4 regions of the Allobosea sp. P4_H5 genome follow, and region 4 is predicted to be linked to each of the others. Evidence: predicted binding sites of a transcription regulator. Region 4 holds the regulator's gene; each other region holds the start of a gene.
What was found. The regulator PhoB, encoded in region 4, activates phosphate uptake and scavenging genes when phosphate is short. The targets are predictions, from matches to a motif close to TGTCATNNANCTGTCAT.
Positions count from the first base shown of each region.

Region 1: the regulator PhoB is predicted to act here: its motif matches at 1,141-1,157, upstream of AC1DS0_RS15275 (UDP-2,3-diacylglucosamine diphosphatase).
Region 2: the regulator PhoB is predicted to act here: its motif matches at 1,199-1,215, upstream of AC1DS0_RS13570 (inorganic phosphate transporter).
Region 3: the regulator PhoB is predicted to act here: its motif matches at 847-863, upstream of AC1DS0_RS01060 (glycerophosphodiester phosphodiesterase).

Region 1 covers NZ_JBFUKM010000006.1:349,134-351,296, reverse strand. The annotation lists gene AC1DS0_RS15285 (N-acetyltransferase family protein) at 1-235, opposite strand, end outside; gene AC1DS0_RS15280 (SDR family oxidoreductase) at 302-1,081, opposite strand; gene AC1DS0_RS15275 (UDP-2,3-diacylglucosamine diphosphatase) at 1,207-2,148, shown strand; gene AC1DS0_RS15270 (glycosyltransferase family 4 protein) at 2,148-2,163, shown strand, end outside.
Region 2 covers NZ_JBFUKM010000006.1:24,468-26,630, reverse strand. The annotation lists gene AC1DS0_RS13570 (inorganic phosphate transporter) at 1-1,148, opposite strand, end outside; gene AC1DS0_RS13565 (glycoside hydrolase family 25 protein) at 1,337-2,163, opposite strand, start outside.
Region 3 covers NZ_JBFUKM010000001.1:210,493-212,655, reverse strand. The annotation lists gene AC1DS0_RS01070 (RsmB/NOP family class I SAM-dependent RNA methyltransferase) at 1-436, opposite strand, end outside; gene AC1DS0_RS01065 (hypothetical protein) at 594-731, shown strand; gene AC1DS0_RS01060 (glycerophosphodiester phosphodiesterase) at 915-2,078, shown strand; gene AC1DS0_RS01055 (hypothetical protein) at 2,152-2,163, opposite strand, start outside.
Region 4 covers NZ_JBFUKM010000013.1:173,283-175,445, reverse strand. The annotation lists gene pstB (phosphate ABC transporter ATP-binding protein PstB) at 1-161, shown strand, start outside; gene phoU (phosphate signaling complex protein PhoU) at 199-921, shown strand; gene phoB (phosphate regulon transcriptional regulator PhoB) at 950-1,648, shown strand; gene AC1DS0_RS24745 (YnfA family protein) at 1,658-1,978, opposite strand; gene AC1DS0_RS24740 (NUDIX hydrolase) at 2,071-2,163, opposite strand, start outside.

The DNA.
Region 1 (2,163 bases), on a different contig from region 4:
GCACGGCGATTTCGCCGGTCTCGCGCTCGCCGAAGCAGTAGCCGACGATCTCATCTGCCTCGGTCGCGACATGGCCTGGCAGGCTGCCATCGGCGATGGCAGCCTGCCAGCTTTCGAGCGTGACACCCGCTTCCGCGAGGCGCTCGACCGAGAAGGCGTTCTCTCGTGTCCTGCCGCGCAGGACGACACAGGCGGGCGTATCCTCGGGGACGGCGCGTCGATAGGCGATGGTCATCGGTCTCAGTTTGGTACTGCAGGTGAAAGCCGGGGCGCACTCTGCCGCGGCCCGGCCGGCCCGGTGTCAGAAGTTCGTCCGGAACGAGCCGCCGTCGATCAGGAAGTTCTGGCCGGTGATGTAGCCGGCATGGGCGCTGGCGATGAAGGCGCAGAGCTTGCCGAACTCGTCGGGCGTACCGAGGCGGCCGGCCGGGACGGCGGCGAGCCGGCGCTTCGTCGCCTCCTCGATGCTGATGCCCTGCATCTCGGCGACCTTGTTCGTCGCGGTCTTGATCCGGTCCGTGTCGAACACGCCGGGCAGGATGTTGTTGATGGTGACGTTGGCATGGGCGATCTCGCGGGCCACGCCGGCGAGGAAAGCGGTCAGACCGGCGCGGGCGGCGGAGGAGACATCGAGGCCGGTCAGCGGGGTCAGCACGCTCGCCGAGGTGATGTTGACGATGCGGCCGAAGCGCCGCTCGATCATGCCGTCGACGACGCGCTGCACCAGTTCCAGCGGCGTCGCCATGTTCTGCGCTACGCCTTCAAGAAGTCCCTCGCGCGTCACTTCGCGGAAGGGCTTTGGCGGCGGGCCGCCATTGTTGTTGACGAGGATGTCGGGATTCGGCGCGGCGGCAAGCAGCGCATCCTGGCCCGCCTTGGTCGAGACGTCGGCGACGACGGCGATCACGGTCGCGCCGGTGCTGGCGCGAATCGCAGCTGCGGTCTCCTCAAGCGTCTTGGCGTCGCGGCCGTTGACGACGACGGTGCAGCCCGCTTCGGCTAGCGCCAGCGCGCAACCGCGGCCCAGCCCCTTGCTCGAGGCGCAAACGATGGCCGTGCGGCCGGCGATACCCAGATCCATTGTCGTCTCCCGGAAAGATCCGTTCCTGTGCGGGCAGGCAAAGCACGGTTTTGGCGCCGCGTCATCAAAGCGTAGTGCAAATCAGACACACGCCGCAGGCAAGGCAACAGTATGGGCCGGCGGCCATGAGCGACGACAGCGACGCCAAGCAAGTTCGCAGCATCTTCATCTCGGACCTGCATCTGGGCACGCGCGGAGCCCAGGCGGATCTCGTGCTGGAGTTCCTGCGCGACTACGACGCGCCGACGATCTACCTCGTCGGCGACATCATCGATGGCTGGCGGCTGAAGAGCGGCTGGTACTTCCCGCAGTCCCACAACGATGTGGTGCAGAAGCTGCTGCGCAAGGTGCGCAAGGGCTCGAAGCTGATCTACGTCACCGGCAATCACGACGATTTCCTGCGCGACTATACCGGCCTGCAGTTCGGCGGCATCACCCTGGTCGACGACATCGTCCATGAGACGGCCGACGGCAAGCGCATGCTGGTCATCCACGGCGACCTGTTCGACCTCGTGGTGCGCAATGCCAAATGGCTCGCCTTGCTCGGCGACTGGGCCTACACGATCGCGCTGGTGCTCAACCACGGCATCAACCGGGTCCGCCGCGTCCTTCGCCTGCCGCACTGGTCGCTCTCGGCCTGGGCCAAGCACAAGGTCAAGAACGCGGTGAACTATATCGGCGAGTTCGAGCAGTGCCTTGCCGACGAGGCGCGCCGGCACAAGGCCGACGGCGTGATCTGCGGCCACATCCACCATGCCGCGCAGCGCGAGATCGGCGGGCTGACCTACATCAACACCGGCGACTGGGTCGAAAGCTGCACGGCTGTGGTCGAGCACGACGATGGCCGCTTCGAGATCGTCCGCTGGCCGCAGCATCGACAGAAGGGCGAGAAGCCGGCACTGCCCACAACAGCGCGCCCGGCGCCAGTGCCGAGCCTCGTCGAGGCCGCCCGGGTCATGTTCCCCAAAAGTGGAAACCACTTTTGGGATAAGAACATGCCCCAGCATTTAGATTTGGCGCGAATTCTTGGCGCTCAGCCAAAACAGGCTGAGCGGAAAGCGCGCTGATGCGCGTCCTGATCG
Region 2 (2,163 bases), on a different contig from region 4:
TACATGTCATTGCGGGCGTTGGCGACGGTGGTGGCCGGGAACTTCGAGGGATGGCCGTAGGTCTCGATCGTCTTGACGATCTCCTTGTTCAGGGCCGAGAGCGCCGGGAAGGTCGAGTCGTCGATCTTCCGCTCGGAGACATAACGGGTCACGTTCTGGCGCGGGTCGCCGATGATGGCGTAGCCCAGCGCCTTCTGGTCGATGACGGCGCTGGCGGCGATTGCGGTCTTGCGGAAATTATCGAGATCGCCGGCTGGAATGGCGCGGTTCAGCGCATAGGCGGTGGGCGCGCAGCCGATCAGGATCAGCATGATCAGGCCCATGCCCTTCTGGCCGTCATTCGAGCCATGGGCGAAGGAAACGCCGGTGCAGGTCGCGATCAGGATGCCGCGGATCCAGAGCGGCGGCGGCTTGTTGCCCTTGGGCTCGGCATAGAGCTCGGGATTGCGCACCATCAGCTTGAGCGTCAGGAAGACCAGCGCCGCGGCAATGAAGCCGAAGAGCGGCGAGATCAGCAGCGACCAGCCGATCTCGGTCGCCTTGGTCCAGTCGACGCCGGAGGTCCCGCTCGCACTGTTGTAGAGCTGGTTGGCGAGGCCGACACCGATGATCGAGCCGATCAGCGTATGTGAGGAGGAGGCTGGCAGGCCGAGCGCCCAGGTGCCGAGATTCCAGATGATCGCGGCGATCAGCAGCGCGAAGACCATGGCGAAACCGGCACCGGAGCCGACATTCAGGATGAGTTCGACCGGCAGCAGCGAAATGATGCCGAAGGCGACGGCGCCGGACGCCATCATCACGCCGAGGAAGTTGAAGACGCCCGACCAGACGACTGCGACACTGGCCGGCATCGCGTTGGTGTAGATCACCGTCGCGACAGCGTTGGCGGTGTCATGGAAGCCGTTGACGAACTCGAAGCCGAGCGCGATCAGCATGGCCACGCCGAGCAGGGCGAAGGGCAGCCAGGTCGTCGCCGGCATGCCGGTACCGCTGATGTCCTGGTAGAGCGAATAGCACATATAACCGAGGCCGACCGTCATCACGGCGGCGAAGATCAGGCCGGCGATCGCGCCCTGCGGTGCATCGAGCTTCGGTTTTCCGGCTCCCGGCTTGAGATCCTGACCTTGGTCCAGCGTAACGGTGCTCATCGCGACGTCCCCACAACTCCGTTGAGATGCGCGGAAGCTGAGCGGTGTTGCCGACAGTCTGATGACGATCGAGCGTATTGTCGCGATTGCGAAAGGTCACTGCGCAAGCTGAGAAAGTTTAGTCTTACGACTTTAGTCTAATAAATGGCGTGCCAGGGAGCGATTCCTTGCGGCTCGGCTCGGTTTCGTCAGTCCTCGTCGCGATTTGCCAGCGAACCTGTCGTAGCGACGTCGCGGGATGCGGTGCGCGGAATCTTGCCGGGCGGCAGGAATTTCAGCGGTGTGCCGCCGGCCGCCTTCGGCGTCCTCAGGCCGGCCGGCGTGGCCGGTGGCTTGGGCGTGGTCGCGACCTTGGGCTCGCCGCCGCGCCATTTGCGCGCGCCGATGTCATAGCGCCCGTCGCGCCAGGCGGCGAATTCATGCTCGCTGCCGAAAAAGGCGTTGCGGTCGACGTCGCCGCCGATGCCGGGGACGCGGCCAGTGGTGGTGAACTGCCAGAACTCCCACTGCTTGCGCTCATAGCGATGGTGCAGCGGGGCGGCGGTCGAGCGCAGCCAATAGGGATGGTCGTTGAACTCACCTTCCAGCACGTCCTCGTGGAAGGTGATGTCGGTATAGATGATCGGCTTCTTGCCGGTGTGCTCCTGCAGCCCTTTCAGCATCTCGCGGATCTTGGCGAGTGCCTTCTCGCGCGGAATCTTCTTGCCGCATCTGGCGGATTCGCCGTTCCACTCGACGTCGAGGACTGGCGGCAGGGCGTCGGGATCGCGCGGGATGTGGCGCTTGAACCAGCGGATCTGATCCTTCGCAGGCCGGCACCAGTAGACGAAGTGATAGGCGCCGCGCGGTACGCCTGCTTTCTTGGCCTCGGCCCAGTTCTTCCTGAACATCGGGTCGAGATGGTCGCCGCCCTCGGTCGCCTTGATGAAGGCGAAGCGCGTGCCGGCATCCTTGACCTTCTGCCAGTCGATATCGTCCTGCCAGCGCGAGACGTCGATGCCCTGGATGACGCGGC
Region 3 (2,163 bases), on a different contig from region 4:
CTTCGGCAACCGCATCGTCGCCGAAGCCAGCCATGAAGGAGGGCCAGAGCCAGTCCGGCACATCGGCCTGCATCCAGCCGGGCGCGGCGTTGAGATCGAAGGCGGCGAGCCCGGCGACCTCGAACTCGGTCAGCGGTGCGGGGGCGTGATTCTGCCCGCTGAAGAGGTCCGAGATTTCCTCGACGCCCAGGCCGCGCTGGCTGACCAGCATGCCGAGCACGAGCGCCCGCGGCGTCTCCTCACCAAGCGCATGCACCGAGGACGCGCGGCGGCGCAACGCGTCATAGACCAGCGAAGCGACGGCGGCGCGATCCTTCGAGCCGGCGAAACGGCGTGACAGCCCCCAGTCCTTCAGCGCGTCGGCCGCCGGGCGCCGGCGCTCGATCAGGTCCGCCAGGACTTCGATGGCGGCGCTGATGCGGGCGGCGGGAGTCATGTCCGGCAGTTCCTGTGCTTGCTTTGCATTGCGGCCCTCGAGCCCGGCGCCATTTGGAACGATTCCGAAGCGCGACAGCACCCTTGACGCCCTCGTCCCACAGGGCGCAAGACGATACAACTCCTTCCGCAACGCCAACCGCCCAGGAAACTCTGCAATGACCGCCCTCTCCCGCCTCGCGCTTGCCGGCCTGTTCTGCCTGTCGCTCGCCGCCTGCGCCACCCAGCCGGTCGACACCACGCCGCCGCCGGCCAAGCGCCTGGACGCCAAGACCTCGCTGGAAGGCCGCCGCTGAGCGTCCGGAGGCGCCCGCAGCCGCATGGCGAGCGAGCGCCTCGACAAGTTCCCGATACTCTCCTTCGCAGCGCCCATGGACGACATGTTCGAGGCGCTGCGCAGGGGCAAGAAGCCTTCACCAGCCTGTCATATCCGCCGAGCAGTTTCGCCGCCTTTCCGCAGGAAACGAGGATCGGACGAGATGAAGCCCCTGTTGCAGCCGGCGACCATGCTGGCGACCTTTGCCCTCGCACTGGCCGTGCCGGCCCAGGCGCAGAGCCCCGTGCCGACGCTCGACGGAAAGCCGGCCCTGATTGCCGGCCATCGCGGCGCCAGCGGCTATCTGCCCGAGCACACGCTCGAAGGCTACAAGCTCGCAATCGAGCAAGGCGCCGACTTCATCGAGCCTGATCTGGTCGCGACCAAGGACGGCCATCTCGTCGTCCGCCACGAGCCGATCATGTCGGGCACCACCGATGTCGCGACCCGGCCGGAATTCGCCGCGCGCAAGACGACCCGGAAGATCGACGGCGTCGACACCACCGACTGGTTCGCCTCCGACTTCACGCTCACCGAGATCAAGACGCTGCGGGCCAAGCAGGCCTTCGCCGATCGCGACCAGTCGCATAACGGCAAATATGAGATCCCGACGCTGCAGCAGGTCATCGATCTCGCCAAGGCCGAGAGCGCCCGCACCGGCCGCACCATCGGCATCTATCCGGAGATCAAGCACTCGACCTATCACTCGGCCCTGGGCCTGGCGATCGAGGACAAGCTGCTCGATCAGCTCAAGGCCGCCGGCTGGACGGAGAAAACCTCGCCGGTGATCATCCAGAGCTTCGAGACCGCCAACCTCAAATATCTGCGCGGCAAGACGCAATTGCGTTTGATCCAGCTCGTCGACGCCGACGATGTCGACAAGGATGGCGGCATCGTCCTCGCCGCCCCGTTCGACAAGCCCTACGACTTCGTCGTCACCGGCGACAAGCGCACCTTCAAGGACCTCGTTACGGCCGAGGGATTGAAGGAGATCAAGACCTATGCCGATGGCGTCGCCCCCTGGAAGCCCTATCTGATGCCGGCCAAGCAGGTGATCGGCGACGACGGCAAGCCGCGCGACCTCAACGGCGACGGCACGATCGACGAGCGCGACCGCGTGCTGCTGCCGCCGACCGACGTGGTGAAGAACGCCCACGCCGTCGGCCTGTTCGTCCACACCTGGACCTTCCGCAGCGAGCCCAAGCGCCTCGCCTCCGACTTCAAGGGCGACCCGGCGGCCGAGTACAAGGCCTATCTGGCGCTCGGCATCGACGGGCTGTTCTCGGACTTCCCGGACCAGGCTGTGAAAGCGCGCAACGCCAAGTAACCACGCCGCAAAACGAGGCCGCCGTACCAACTGGGTGCGGCGGTCTCGTTTACGCGACACAACTCAACGCGACTTAATCGCAGAC
Region 4 (2,163 bases):
TCGTCATCGTCACCCACAACATGCAGCAGGCGGCGCGCATCTCGCAGTACACCGCCTTCATGTACCTTGGCGAGGTGATCGAGTTCGACGCCACCAACACCATCTTCATGAACCCGCATAAGAAGCAGACGCAGGACTACGTCACCGGCCGTTTCGGTTGACATTCCGAAGCGTCGGCAAGCCCCAAGGATACGCCCCATGTCCGACCATATCGTCCGCTCCTACGACGCCGATCTCGAAGGGCTGCGCCGCAGCCTCGCCGAGATGGGCGGCATGTCCGAGCGCATGCTCGGCGACTCCACCGTGGCTCTGGTGCGCCGCGACACCGCGCTCGCCCAGAAGATCATCAGCGCCGACCAGCGCCTCGACAATCTCCAGCGCGAGGTCGAGGAAAAGGCGGTGCTGACCATCGCCCGCCGCCAGCCGCTGGCGAACGACTTGCGCGAGCTGATTTCGGCGATCCGCATCGCCGCCGACATCGAGCGTGTCGGCGATCTCGCCAAGAACATCGCCAAGCGCGCGGTCGCGATCTCCGGCCAGTTCTCGCCGCCGCATCGCGCCGTCGTCGGCCTCGAGCATATGAGCCGCCTGGTCCAGGCCCAGCTCAAGGACGTGCTCGACGCCTATGCCGCCAGCAACGAGCAGAAGGCGATGGATGTCTGGCGCCGCGACGACGAGATCGACGCGCTCTACACCTCGCTGTTCCGCGAGCTCCTGACCTATATGATGGAAGATCCGCGCAACATCACCTTCTGCACGCATCTCCTGTTCTGCGCCAAGAATGTCGAGCGCATCGGCGACCACACCACCAACATCGCCGAGACCATCCACTACCTCGTCACCGGGCAGTCCATGGACGAAACCCGACCGAAGCTCGACACCACCAACATCCTCGTCGACCTGCCGGCGGCCAATGGCTGAACCGGCGGGCGCTTGAACGGACGCTGACATGCCCGCACGCATCCTGATCGTCGAGGACGAGGAGCCGCTCACCCTGCTGCTGCGCTACAACCTCGAGGCCGAAGGCTTCGAGGTCGACAGCGTGGCGCGCGGCGACGACGCCGAACTGCATCTGCGCGACCATACGCCGGACCTCGTCCTGCTCGACTGGATGCTGCCGGGCCTCTCCGGCATCGAGCTTTGCCGGCGCCTGCGCACGCGCCGCGACACCGAGCGCGTGCCGATCATCATGCTGACGGCCCGCGGCGAGGAGACCGAGCGCGTGCGTGGCCTTGCCACCGGCGCCGACGACTATGTCGTCAAGCCGTTCTCGCTGCCCGAACTGATCGCCCGCATCCAGGCACTGCTGCGCCGTGCCAAGCCCGGCCACGTTGCCGGCTTGCTCGCTGCCGGCGATCTCGAGCTCGACCGCACCACCCGCCGTGTCCGCCGTGCCGGGGCCGAGCTGCATCTCGGGCCGACCGAGTTCCGCCTGCTCGAATTCCTGATGCAGGCGCCGGGCCGGGTCTATTCCCGGGCGCAATTGCTCGACGCCGTCTGGGGCCGCGACGTCTATATCGACGAGCGCACTGTCGACGTCCATGTCGGGCGCCTGCGTAAGGCGATCACGCCCGCCAATGCCAAGGACCCGCTGCGTACGGTGCGCGGCGCCGGTTATGCCTTCGACGAGACATTTGCGCGAAGTTGAGCGCTTCTGTCAGCGCGGCGCGGCGACGATCATCGCGGCGCCGGCGAGACAGAGCGCGGCGCCCGCCAGATCGTAGCGATCCGGCGCGACCTTCTCGACCAGCGCCATCCAGGCCAGCGACGCCACGATATAGACGCCGCCATAGGCGGCGAAGGCGCGTCCGGCGGCTGGACTGTCGAGCAGGGCCAGCAACCAGGCGAAAGCCGCGAGCGATACCAGGCCTGGCAGCAGCCACCAGACCGACTTGCCGAGCTTGAGCCAGGCCCAGAAGGCGAAGCAGCCGGCGATCTCCGCCAGCGCCGCGCCCGCATAGATCGCGAACGTCGCCATGCCGATGCCTACGGTTCCGGCCCGAACGCCGCGGCCAGCCGGGCGAAGACCGGGCGATACGCCTCCGATGCCAGCGGGGTCAGCGATCGGGCCTAATCGAAGTTGAACCAGCGGATCTCGCTATGCTCGTCATTGCTGATCTTGGGGTCGCCGCCAGTCCATTCGGTGACCGCGAACAGATGCCA